3 regions of the Ferdinandcohnia jepli genome follow, and region 2 is predicted to be linked to each of the others. Evidence: predicted binding sites of a transcription regulator. Region 2 holds the regulator's gene; each other region holds the start of a gene.
What was found. The regulator Rex, encoded in region 2, represses fermentation and respiration genes when NADH is low (regulators of the CRP and FNR family bind a similar motif). The targets are predictions, from matches to a motif close to TTGTGAAATATTTCACAA.
Positions count from the first base shown of each region.

Region 1: a site for Rex is predicted at 2,130-2,147, ahead of qoxA (cytochrome aa3 quinol oxidase subunit II). Genes of this name have one in related genera too.
Region 3: a site for Rex is predicted at 1,703-1,720, ahead of pflB (formate C-acetyltransferase). Genes of this name have one in related genera too.

Region 1 covers NZ_JBFOKR010000007.1:194,295-198,591, forward strand. The annotation lists gene AB3M96_RS09440 (ring-cleaving dioxygenase) at 1-12, shown strand, start outside; gene AB3M96_RS09445 (flavin reductase family protein) at 33-641, shown strand; gene AB3M96_RS09450 (VanW family protein) at 671-1,537, opposite strand; gene qoxA (cytochrome aa3 quinol oxidase subunit II) at 2,208-3,131, shown strand; gene qoxB (cytochrome aa3 quinol oxidase subunit I) at 3,202-4,297, shown strand, end outside.
Region 2 covers NZ_JBFOKR010000027.1:40,392-44,688, forward strand. The annotation lists gene groES (co-chaperone GroES) at 1-19, opposite strand, end outside; gene AB3M96_RS21825 (CPBP family intramembrane glutamic endopeptidase) at 423-1,160, shown strand; gene AB3M96_RS21830 (YdiK family protein) at 1,164-1,367, shown strand; gene tatC (twin-arginine translocase subunit TatC) at 1,390-2,139, opposite strand; gene AB3M96_RS21840 (twin-arginine translocase TatA/TatE family subunit) at 2,156-2,341, opposite strand; gene AB3M96_RS21845 (redox-sensing transcriptional repressor Rex) at 2,380-3,018, opposite strand; gene moaC (cyclic pyranopterin monophosphate synthase MoaC) at 3,037-3,531, opposite strand; gene AB3M96_RS21855 (ABC transporter ATP-binding protein) at 3,668-4,297, shown strand, end outside.
Region 3 covers NZ_JBFOKR010000007.1:219,449-223,745, reverse strand. The annotation lists gene pflB (formate C-acetyltransferase) at 1-1,600, opposite strand, end outside; gene AB3M96_RS09570 (creatininase family protein) at 1,929-2,774, opposite strand; gene AB3M96_RS09565 (MFS transporter) at 2,839-4,221, opposite strand.

The sequences.
Region 1 (4,297 bases), on a different contig from region 2:
GAGTTAGAATAAACGTCATTGGAGGTAGCAGGATGATATCAATTGACCCTAACCAAAATTCTGAAAGGGACAACTACAAGCTGTTAATTGGAGGGATTGTACCAAGACCAATTGCCTTTGTTACAACGATTGGAGAAAATGGTGTTGTTAATGGTGCGCCTTTTAGTTATTTTAATATCGTTTCCTCAAACCCTCCATTAGTCTCATTGTCAATTCAACGTAAGTCTGGAGAAAAGAAGGATACTGCCCGAAACATCTTACAAAAGAAAGAGTTCGTTATTCATATTGTTGATGAGAGCAATGTTGTAAAAATTAATGAAACAGCAGCAAATCTGCCACCTACGGAAAGTGAAATTACCCGAGCAGGGCTTACTTTAGTTGATAGTAAAGTAGTTATGGTGCCAGGGATAGAGGAAGCAAAGATTAGACTAGAATGTACGTTAGAGCATTCGATGGAATTAGGAGGCACAGAGACACCTGGATGTGATCTGCTTATAGGGCGAATCGTACAATTTCATATTGAAAATGAGCTTTATTACGATGGCAAGATAAATCATGAAAAGCTTGCGGCTGTAAGTAGACTTGCAGGAAATTACTATGCCAAAATCGGTGAAGTATTTGAGATAAAGAGACCAGACTAAAACTGGTCTCTTTTCACTTTTATATGGCTTTACCTTATGTTCCTAGGTTCAACATTAATATCTTCAGAGGAATAAACTGTTATTACTAAAGTTCCGTGTGTAGCCTTTGCACGCAGTAAAATGGGTTGGTTGTATGTATTTTTAAAAAGAAAGTCAGGTCCGTACCAACTGACTGTTGCATCCCGCCCAGGAGGAACATATCCCACACGTTTGCTATGTGAATAACGCTTAACAATTTCGACTCCAGCCATATCCACTGCATTAAAAAGTGTCGATGAAACTTGGCATATTCCTCCACCAATTCCTTCAATTAATTCACCTCTGATAATCTCGGGAGCGGGCATATAACCTTTTGCAGCTGTTCTCTTCCCCACAACCTTATTAAAAGAAAAGGTCTCATTTTGAAAAATAACATGGTTATCAATTGATGAAGCTGCGAGGCTTATATTTGTAGACCGTTCTTTGTTAGACGAATTAAAATATGTAACATATTGACCAATTATTTTAGTTCGAATGGTGGCGAGAAGCTCACTATCTACCCTGGGGTAGATGTTAGAGATTGGTACCTCAATTGATTCTCCTTTTCCAAAAAAGCTTGAATAGAATAACTTTGTAAACTGGTCTCTGTTTAGTTTTTTTCCAACGCGTTCCTGGACAATCTCTCCTGCTTTGCCAACTTTGGCATTTTGAGGCTCCTGGTAAACCTGTTCATCTAAGTAAGACAAAAACGTAGTATACTTAGCGTCATCTAATATTGGCACACCAAGTAAAGGAATTGCGTATTCTGCACGATTCACAGTAGCAATTGGCTGACCATTATATGTGATGTATAGGTTGTTCTCTGGTTGAAACTGTTGTATTGAAAAAAGAAGTGTAAAAATCCAAAGAAGCTTCAATGGATCATCCCACCTTTCCTAAATATAGGGAAAACTCCACTCAAATATGTACTTAGTAGTAGTATGGATACTAATTACAAATTCAATTAAAAATACTTAAATTTTTGAAGTGAATTAGACTGTTTTGATGGAACTTTACAACTGTAACAGAATGTTCAAATTTGAAAAAGATGTTGTGATTTGTGTCACAACAAGGTTTAGAGCTTGTATGTTACAATTATTATTTTTTACAAATAATTCCTTCTTTAATTCGTAACAACTTTTTAGTGGGTTACGTGTTATTATCGTCTACACAGTGTGATATTCGTCATAGACAAAAACGACATTCACATATTACAGATTTATAAGTTAATTAATTTTTAATAAAGTGAAACTTCAATTAGTGGGGTTTCGTCCCCACTAATTGTTAGTCACGCAAAGCCTGATGGATTTTTCTAACGGCTAAAGCCCTAAGAAAAACCTGATTTCACCAATCGGGGTGTTAGCGTCCGTTTTTTTCGACAAAACATCTCCTTTTCGAAGTGATTCACCTCCTTTTTTTAAGGTGAATTATTACGGACGGTTACACCGGGATAAAAAAATTTTGACAACTTTGTGAAGTTGTACACATTCTTGTGTCCTCATACATAGTTGTTAATAAGTGCAAATACAACAGAAAGGGGTACCTTTTATGAAGTTAAAATGGGCTTTTCTTGTAGTAGTAACTACTATTGTCACAGTGCTAACAGGTTGTGAACCACTAATGGTTTTAGATCCCAAAGGGCCTCAAGCACAAACACAAGCAAATGATATAATGCTTTCAATTTGGTTAATGTCATTTATTGTTATCGTCGTTTTTTCACTATTAGTTTTTATGCTTATCAAATATCGCGCTTCCAAGCAGCGAGAGGATTATGAACCGCCACATATTGAGGGGAATAAATGGGTCGAAGCGATTATTGTTGGTATTCCAGTATTAATTGTTGCGTTCCTGTCAGTTGTTTCAGTTCAAAGTAACTATAAGGTTGAATCTACACCTGTGGGCTATGAAGATAAAGAACCCTTAGTAATATATGCATCATCATCCAACTGGAAATGGCATTTCAGCTATCCAGAACAGGATATCGAAACAGTCAATTATCTATACATTCCAGCTGATCGACCAATTGAGTTTAAATTATATTCCTTTGGTCCAATTACGAGCTTTTGGATTCCACAGCTTGGTGGGCAAAAATATGCGATGTCTGATATGGTAACAACTCTTCATTTAGCAGCAGATGTACCTGGAGAATTTATGGGGCGTAATGCGAATTTCAGTGGTAAAGGATTTGCTGAAAATAGCTTTAATGTGACAGCGATGAACGAAGCTGAATTTGATGAATGGGTAGAAGAAGTAAAAGAAACAGCTCAGCCGCTAACAGAGGAAAAGTTCAACGAGCTAATAGAACCAGGTCATCTGGGACAACTAACTTTTACTGGAACTCACTTAGATTTCTCACCAGCTCCTGAAGGGGAGAATGGCGGGCATAACCACGGTACGTCACAGGATGAACATTCAGAAAATCAAGAAGATGAACATGAACCTGAAGACCATTCAGAGCACGATTCACACTAGGTTTAACTAGTTTCATAGATAGGAAAATTTCATCTAATGAAAGATACTTTCCGAAAGGAGTAAACGAACCATGGATTTCTTTAATCGATTTGCAATTCCACATCCAAGTCCGGCAATTTATGCTTCGATGGTTGCAATTGGGCTTACCATGATTGCGATTGTTGCAGGTTTAACATATTTTAAAAAATGGGGTTATCTATGGCGTGAATGGTTAACTACTGTTGACCATAAGCGTATCGGGATTATGTATTTAATTTCGGCCCTATTGATGCTGTTCCGTGGTGGAGTAGACGCGATTATGATGCGTGCGCAGCTTGCTGTACCCGAGAACACGTTGCTTGATGCACAACACTATAATGAAGTATTTACAACACACGGAATTGTTATGATTATGTTCATGGCAATGCCTTTTATCATGGCATTAATGAACTATGTAGTACCATTACAAATTGGTGCGCGCGATGTAGCTTTTCCACGTCTAAATGCACTTAGCTTCTGGCTTTTCTTTGCAGGGGCAATGTTATTTAACATTTCATTTATAATTGGTGGCTCACCTGACGCAGGCTGGACATCATACTTCCCATTAGCAGGTACTGAATATAGTACATCCGTGGGTACGAACTATTATATGATTGCTCTTCAAATTTCCGGTATCGGTACACTGATGACAGGAATTAACTTTATTACGACCATTCTTAAAATGAGAGCACCAGGAATGACACTAATGAAAATGCCTATGTTCACATGGTCATCATTAATTACGAACGTCATTATTGTATTTGCATTCCCAGTATTAACAGTAGCACTTGCAATGGGAACGCTAGATCGTCTTTTTGCTACTAACTTCTTCACAACGGACAATGGTGGAATGGATATGCTTTGGGCAAACCTGTTCTGGGTTTGGGGACATCCTGAGGTATACATCTTAATTCTTCCGGCGTTCGGTATATATAGCGAAGTTTTCTCTACCTTCTCACGTCGTAATTTATACGGTTATAAATCAATGGTTGCTTCAATGGTAATCATTTCACTATTATCGTTCTTTGTATGGGCTCACCACTTCTTTACAATGGGGCAGGGAGCTTTTGCAAACAGTATATTCTCGATTACAACGATGGCAATTGCAGTACCAACTGGTGTTAAGCTCTTTAACTGGCTGTTAACAC
Region 2 (4,297 bases):
CACCTAATGGCTTTAACAAGTAAAACAACCTCCTCAAATAAATTTTATTAGATAGTTTTGTCCTTTTATTAGCACTCAAACCACTTGAGTGCTAACACAATTATTATATTAAATAATCTCTATTTTTTTTGCAAGTATTTGAATGCAAAAATTTTAGAAAAACATATTTTGTGTCTCCAATAATGAAGGAAAACCATTGTTTTCAATCTCTAAATCAAACTGTCCTACCTATCTATCCTATGTAAATGTCAGGAAAAATAAACCAGTATTTTAAATTTATTTAAATGCCTCTATGAAAATTTGGTTTTGCATAATACTAATAGATAATTATGAATATATGGTACAATACATAGCGTGTAATACTTGGTCCTGTTGTTAGTTTTTTACCGAAAAAAATCTATTTTTTTTAAAGGAGACTTACATTGAAAGCACGATATTGGTATGTCATTCTAACTTATATAATCATGCAATTTTCAGGTATAATTGGTATCCCTCTTTTACTTCTTCTTGGTATTGGTGATGGATTAGATCCTGAATCTGGGCAAAATACAATTGTTTCATATTGGACAGTTATTAGCTTTGTCGCAGCACTACCAATCGTTTTATTTTTCTTACGACAAGATATAAGGGATCGCCACGAAAATCTTTATCGTTCAACAAAAGGTGAAGCTTTTGGATGGGCAATTGCAGGTATTTTTATGGCAATGACCTCTCAAGTTATTGCAGCCAATATTGAGATTCACCTGCTAGGAATTGAAGCTGGTTCAGAGAATACCCAGCAAATCATGGCTCTTGTTAAAACCTTACCATTACTAATAATCGTTGTTTCCGTTATTGGTCCAATTTTAGAAGAAATTATCTTTCGACAAATTATCTTTGGATCATTGTATAAGAAATTCAACTTTTTTATCTCTGCATTAATAAGCTCGTTAATATTTGCAGTGGTACACATGGATTTTACACATATTCTAATCTATACAGCAATGGGCTTCACTTTTGCATTCCTTTATGTAAAAACAAAACGTATCATCGTTCCGATCTTTGCACATGTTGCGATGAATACCTTTGTAGTAGTTGTTCAAACAATTTTTGCAGATGATATAGAAAGGATTATGAAGGAAGCTGAGAAGATACAACAGACGTTTATTGGAGGATTTTAATTTATGCGACGAACTTCACCCTTTGCGATGGGTATCATCTATTTATTAATGGGTGTACTTTTTACTTATATTGCAATAGGAAGTGCAACTGAGACCGTATGGAACTTTTCCACCATTTTATTAGCGCTAGTTGCTACATTTGATTTCGGAATAGCCATTCGGATGTTTGCTTTACACAGTAAAATTAAAAAAATGACAAAAAAATAGCCTCCAATTAGGAGGTTATTTTTTATTCGATATTATTCGCAGCCTGCATTTCGGCTTTCAACACTTTTCGATAAGCACTCTTAGAAACAATAATACTAATTTCATAAAGTCCAAAAAGCGGTACCGTCACCATTAAATGCGATATTATTTCTGGAGGAGTAATTAAGCCTCCGATTACTAGTAAAATAAAATAAGCATATTTACGGACTTGTGCAAGAAACATTGGTGTAACAATTCCAAGTCTAGTTAAAAACATGATTACTACTGGTAATTGAAACAAAAATCCAAATGGTAGTGTAAGTTGTAGTAGAAATTGAAAATACTCATTAATACCAATGACTTGATTGATTTCAAGTCGACTTGCTAATCTTCCCATGAAATTTACAACAAACGGGAAGAGAATAAAGTATGAAAATGAGACCCCAAGTAAAAACAAACCTACTGAAATAGGAATATAACTTAAGGTTACTCTTCTTTCCTTCTCATATAATCCAGGGCTAATAAACGCCCATAGCTGATAGAGTACGAAAGGTGAAGATATAATCAATGCAATAATAAACGCAAATTGCATATATATCTTAATTGGATCAGTCATACGGAAAGCATTCATTGTTAGCTCTTTAGCTTCTTCTGCATTTTGCAAATAAATAATTAAAGGCTCGGCTAGAAAAAAGCTTCCTAGCGCAACAATGAAGAAGAAAACGACTACATAGATAAGTCGTTTTCGTAGTTCTCCTATATGATCATAGACAGACATTTCTTTTTCGCTCATGTGACTCATCCTATCATTACTTCACATCTTGTGTCTTTTTATCGTCGTCATCATCGTCATCTGCTAAACCTTTTGTTGCGTTTTTAAATTCACGCAATGTATTACCCGCTGCTCTTCCTAACTGAGGTAATTTTTTTGGTCCAAAGATTAGCAAAGCCGCAAAAACAATCAAAATAATACTACCGAATCCTAAGCTCCCCATTGTGAGTCACCTCCTCAAAAGTATTTTTCTCTATTTAATTATTCACCTGAATAATGCTTTAAGAAATAAACAAGCGCTTGTAACTCTACCGCCAGGTCAATGTGATGAACCCTAATATCATCCGGTACATTAATTCTAGCAGGTGTAAAGTTTAAGATACCCTTTATCCCTTTATTTACTAAGCGATCAGTAATTGGTTGGGCTGCACCGACCGGCACGGTTAAAATTGCTACTGTCACATCATCAGGAAGCATTTCTTCAAGATCATCTAAATGATGGACTTTTACGCCTCCAATACTGGAGCCAACCTTATTATAATCCACATCGAACGCAAGCTCAATTTTTGTGTTATTGTTTTTTGAAAAATTATAGTGTAAAAAGGCAGTTCCTAAATTACCTACTCCAATTAGGGTAACCTTTGTTAATTCATCTTGGTCAAGGGTTTTACTGAAAAATGATAATAAATAGTTTACATTATACCCGTAACCCTTTTTTCCCAGAGCACCGAAATATGAAAAATCCCGTCGAATGGTAGCTGAATCTACCTTTACCGCATCGCTTAATTCAGACGATGATACTCTTTGCTTACCTGAGGCATGAAGATTTTTTAAAAACCGATAATAGAGTGGTAATCTTTTGGCTGTAGCTTGTGGTATTTTTGATTGATCAAGATTCACCTGACATCCCCCGCTAATTTAACTATTTAATGATTCCCTTTTAAAATCTCCGTTCTTTCCACCTGTCTTTTCTGCTAAATAGGTTGGTCCGATAATCATGCCTTTATCAACCGCCTTACACATATCATACACAGTTAACGCACAAACTGAGGCAGCTGTAAGAGCTTCCATTTCAACACCAGTACTCCCTTTTGTTTTAACAGAAACCGTAATTTCAAGTTTATACTGATCAGTTCCCACTGACCAACCAAATGATATATCAACACCTTTTAATGAAAGAGGATGACACATCGGAATGAGTTCAGACGTTTTTTTGGCAGCCATTATACCTGCCACCTGTGAAACAGCAAGGACATCTCCCTTGCTAATTTTATTATCTACTATTTGCTCGTAAATTGTTTTGTTAACTGTTACACTCGTTTTTGCAATCGCTGTTCTAACAGTATCTGATTTTTCACTAATATCAACCATTTTGGCGCGACCTTGCTCATTAAAATGAGTAAATGAAGACATCTTAAAAAACCTCCAATAAAACTATACACTATTTTACCACATCTGTCTTACGAACATCTGTGAAGAATGTCATTGCATGTTGCTCTATTAAGATAATACAGATAAACTATTTATAGGAAACAAGAGGTGAAAAAGCATGATATTACTACAGGTAAATCAGCTCAAAAAATATTTTGCTGCTGATCTTATTTTATCCAATATAAAACTAGAAGTACAATCCAAAGATAGAATTGCGCTTGTTGGAAGAAACGGCGCTGGGAAGTCAACATTATTAAAAATTATTGCTGGACAGATGTCCTATGATAGTGGCGAAATTATTAAGCCTAAAACTGTTACCATTGATTACCTTGCTCAAGACACTGGGCTAGAATCTAGCCTTACCATCTGGGAAGAGATGTTAACCGTTTTTGCTCCACTTCGCAAGCTTGAAGAAGAACTGCGAAATCTGGAAGTTAAAATGGGGGACCCTTCAGTCTTTGAAAACCAGGCTAGATATCAAAAATTACTTGAGGAATATGATCAATTACAAGTTGATTTTAAAGAGCAAGGTGGGTATCAGTACGAGGCAGATATTCGCTCCATCTTACATGGCTTTAATTTTTCTGAGTTTGATTATTCAACTTCTATTTCTACCTTAAGCGGTGGTCAAAAGACTAGATTAGCGTTGTGTAAGCTTTTACTTTCAAAACCAGATTTACTCATTCTAGATGAACCTACAAACCATCTAGACATCAGTACACTTACATGGCTTGAACAGTACCTGCAA
Region 3 (4,297 bases), on a different contig from region 2:
TTTTTACCTTTGCAAATTTGATTGCGCTTAGTGAATCCGCAACAACTGATAATCCCGCAATACCACAAGCCATTGTACGAAGGATTTCTCGATCATGAAGAGCCATTTCTAAACGCTCATAGCTGTATTTGTCATGCATATAGTGAATGACATTTAACGTATTTACATATAATCCAGCTAACCATTCAAGAACGACATCATATTTTTGAATTACTTCTTCATAGTCTAGATACTCTGAAGTAATCGGTGCAAATGAAGGTCCAACTTGTATTTTTAGTTTTTCATCAATACCACCGTTAATTGAATATAATAATGCTTTCGCAAGGTTCGCTCTAGCACCGAAGAACTGCATTTGCTTACCAATTGTCATTGCAGATACACAGCAAGCAATACCGTAGTCATCTCCATATGTTTCACGCATGATATCATCGTTTTCATACTGGATTGAACTAGTCTTGATAGACATCTTAGCACAATACTTTTTATAGCTCTCTGGTAAGTTTACTGACCAAAGTACTGTTAAGTTCGGCTCTGGTGCTGGTCCTAAGTTATCCAATGTATGCAAGAAACGGAATGAGTTCTTAGTTACTAATGGACGACCATCCTGTGCTACGCCACCAAGAGATTCTGTAACCCAGGTTGGATCCCCACTAAATAGCTCGTTATAATCAGGAGTTCTTGAGAACTTCACTAGACGTAGTTTCATTACAAAGTGGTCAACAATTTCTTGTGCTTCTTCTTCAGTTAGTACACCATTTTGAATGTCTCTTTCAATATAAACGTCTAAGAAAGTTGACACACGACCAAGGCTCATTGCCGCACCATTTTGCTCCTTAATCGCAGCTAAATATGCGAAATATAACCATTGGAATGCCTCTTTGGCATTTGTTGCAGGCTCAGATATATCGTAGCCATAAGAAACCGCTAATTGTTTTAGTTCTTGTAGAGCTCGGATTTGTTCTGAAGTTTCTTCACGGTCACGAATTACATCATCTGACATAGCTCCGTTACCTATTAATTCTAGGTCTTTTTTCTTTTCTTCAATTAAACGGTCTACACCATAAAGTGCTACTCTGCGGTAGTCACCGATAATTCTTCCACGGCCATACGCATCTGGAAGACCAGTCACGATACCTGCTTTTCTAGCCAACTTCATTTCAGGAGTATATGCATCAAACACACCTTGGTTATGTGTCTTACGATATTCTGTAAAGATTTTTACGATTTCTTGATCAATTTCAAATCCATATGATTTTGCTGAATCAACAGCCATACGAATTCCACCAAAAGGCTGTAAAGAACGTTTAAAGGGTTTATCAGTTTGAACTCCAACTACTTTTTCTTTTTCTACATCTAAATATCCAGGTCCGTGAGAAGTAATTGTAGATACTACTTTCGTATCCATATCAAGAACTCCACCATTATCACGTTCTTGCTTTGTTAACTCCATTACTTGATCCCAAAGCTCCAATGTATGGGTTGTTGGACCCGCTAGAAACTCATCATTTCCTGTGTACACAGTAAAGTTTTGTAAAATGAAATCACGTACATCAATTTCCTTCTGCCACTTACCGTCTTTAAAACCATTCCATGCTCTCATTATAAGGACCTCCATAAAAGGGTATTTAAATACATTAATATTGTTCATAACTGAACAAACTTTATCTACAAATTCATCATACACCCGTTCGAGTTCTTTTGCATGTGATTTTCTTCACATATGGTATAAATTAATATTTTGGTAACAATTCTTTCAAAAATTGTTCAAGACTGAAAGTTTAGAAGGTTTTTACGTCTTACATATTATAAGTGAAATTGTGATTGAAAAGTACTATATAAATATGGGAAAAAGGAAAACTAACGAAGGTTGAAAGGAAATGTATAAAAAGGAAAAAACGAGAAAATAAATTTCTCGTTTTTTATAATAATTATAGCCACTCACCGTATTTTTGAAGACTTTCGTTTTGAGTATATTCATCTGTTTTTCGAATAAGGTCTACAACTGTTGGCATATCTAATTTTCGAATAAGTTCTTCTAAGGCAAGTACTCCCGATTGAGCAAATTTTTCACGTTCTTCCTCTGATGTTAGAAGAGGTGTTACTAAGTGATCGGATGCTTTATCAAAGTAAGAACCAATTGCACCTGACTGTAATGCATATTTTCCGAGTTGGTTACCTGGATTTTTACCCATGCCAGCTAACATGTTTTGTACATCATAGGTTACTGAATCTGATACGGGTACATTTAATGGAACATCTTCTAATCTTCCAAGGATTTTATAAGCACCAATACTCATATCGTTAAACTTTTCCATAAATGAGTAACTTAAATCTTCAACAGTATCAACTATTTTTACCATGTCCATATAAAGAATTGGAACTTTGGTTTCTTCAAAGAAGTCACGAACCATTCCACTTAGTGTTATGTGAGCAGGACCATGGCAAGTTACATACACTTGTCTTCTAAAACCTTGTTTTAAAAGTGATTTTGCTATAGCTTCTAAATATCTCATTCCCTCTTTAACACTTATATTAACTGTTCCACGAGCCATCGCTGTCCCACCAGAAAAGAAATATGGGAGATTGTGAAGAACAAGTCCGTTTGTTGCTTCTGCCATTTTTAAAGCAACAGCCTCAGCAAAAACCGTCTCAGCATCAAGTGGTAATGCTCCATGTGTTTCAGTTACACCAACAGGTACAAAAATTAAATCATTGCTTTGTAGGTATTCTTCAACTTCCCCGTTTGTACATTTTGATAAAAACCGAGTTCTCATTTTATAACACCTCTTTTTAACTATTGGACAATACATTTTTCATTAAATTTCTGATCATCTTTTATTAGTTTGCAGTTCGTCTTTCTTTTAATGTATCGTACATTTCTTGTGATTTCGCATTATTTAAATTAAAAATAAACGCTATACCGATAATCATTAAAGCAAAGGCTAAAATAGGCAGTCCGTTATACATACGTAATACACCTTCTGCCACTTCTTGGCTTTGAGAAGTTTGCCCTGAAACAAATCCTACCCATCCTAAAGCATAACTACCAAGGGCAGAACCAATACCCATGCCTACTTTTCGTGAAAACGAATAAATAGAATAAATTGTTCCATCATATCGTTTACCAGTTTTAAGCTCTGTAAAGTCTAAGCAATCTGTAACAAGAGCCCAAACAATCATTACAAAGACCATATTTGCTATTGTTGCAATATTATAAGCTACAATATAAATGTAAACATTTTCAATAATAAAGATTGTAATTAATGAAGAAGCAATTAAACTGAAACTTGCAGTTCCTATAACCATATTTCGTTTACCAAACCTTTTAACTAATCTAGGAACGAAAATGAACAATAAAAGAGTTATTCCCATTTGTAAGAATGAGTTAATCGCAAATGCACCAGGTTTTTTATAGTATTCTGCAAACACAATTGCACCTAATTGGGAAACCCCATTAATCATGAGTAATGAACCAATACTTGCTACCATCATTCCTAATAATTGGCGATTCTTTAAAGCCGCTTTTAAAGCCTCTGTAAATTTATAGTCAGTTTTTGTTCCTACAGGACGATTATCTCGAACACGTTCTGTTGTCAATTTGACAAGCCCTGTATAAGCAAGAACAGAAAGAATACTAAATACGATAGAAATATAGAAAAACATTTCAGGTACTAGATTCCCAGATTTATCATAGATAAACATAGGAACAAAAGATAAAAATCCAATTCCAACTACCATTCCACCAACAGAACGAGCACGGGATAGTTTAGTACGTTCAATTGGGTCCTCTGTAATAACAGCCGCCAATGAGCCATAAGGGATAGAATCAGCAGTGTAAGCAATTCCATAAAATAAGTAAACAAATACAACCCAAACATGAATGGCAGTTGATGACCAGCTTGAGACATCAGCAAATGAAATTAAAATTGATGCCGCGAGCAACCATTTGGAAATATTAATATAAGGTAAAAACTTATCACCACTTTTTCCTAATCGCCATCTGTCTGGAATACTTCCCATAAAAACATCTGTAACAGCATCAAATATCCTTGAAACTAAAAACAGTGTACCCATAAAATAAGGACTAACACCCAATACGGAAGTTGCAAATAAAAGGAAAAATGAACCAATGTAAAGGTTTGCAAATCCCCCTCCAACATCTCCCAACATGTAACCAAACTGGTCACGGACACCAAACTTTCTCATTTCTTTCTTTTCCATGTTTTAACCCCCAATGTATATAAAATTGTTTAATACGATCTATAACTTTTGTAATCTTATCCTTGTATTACCTAAT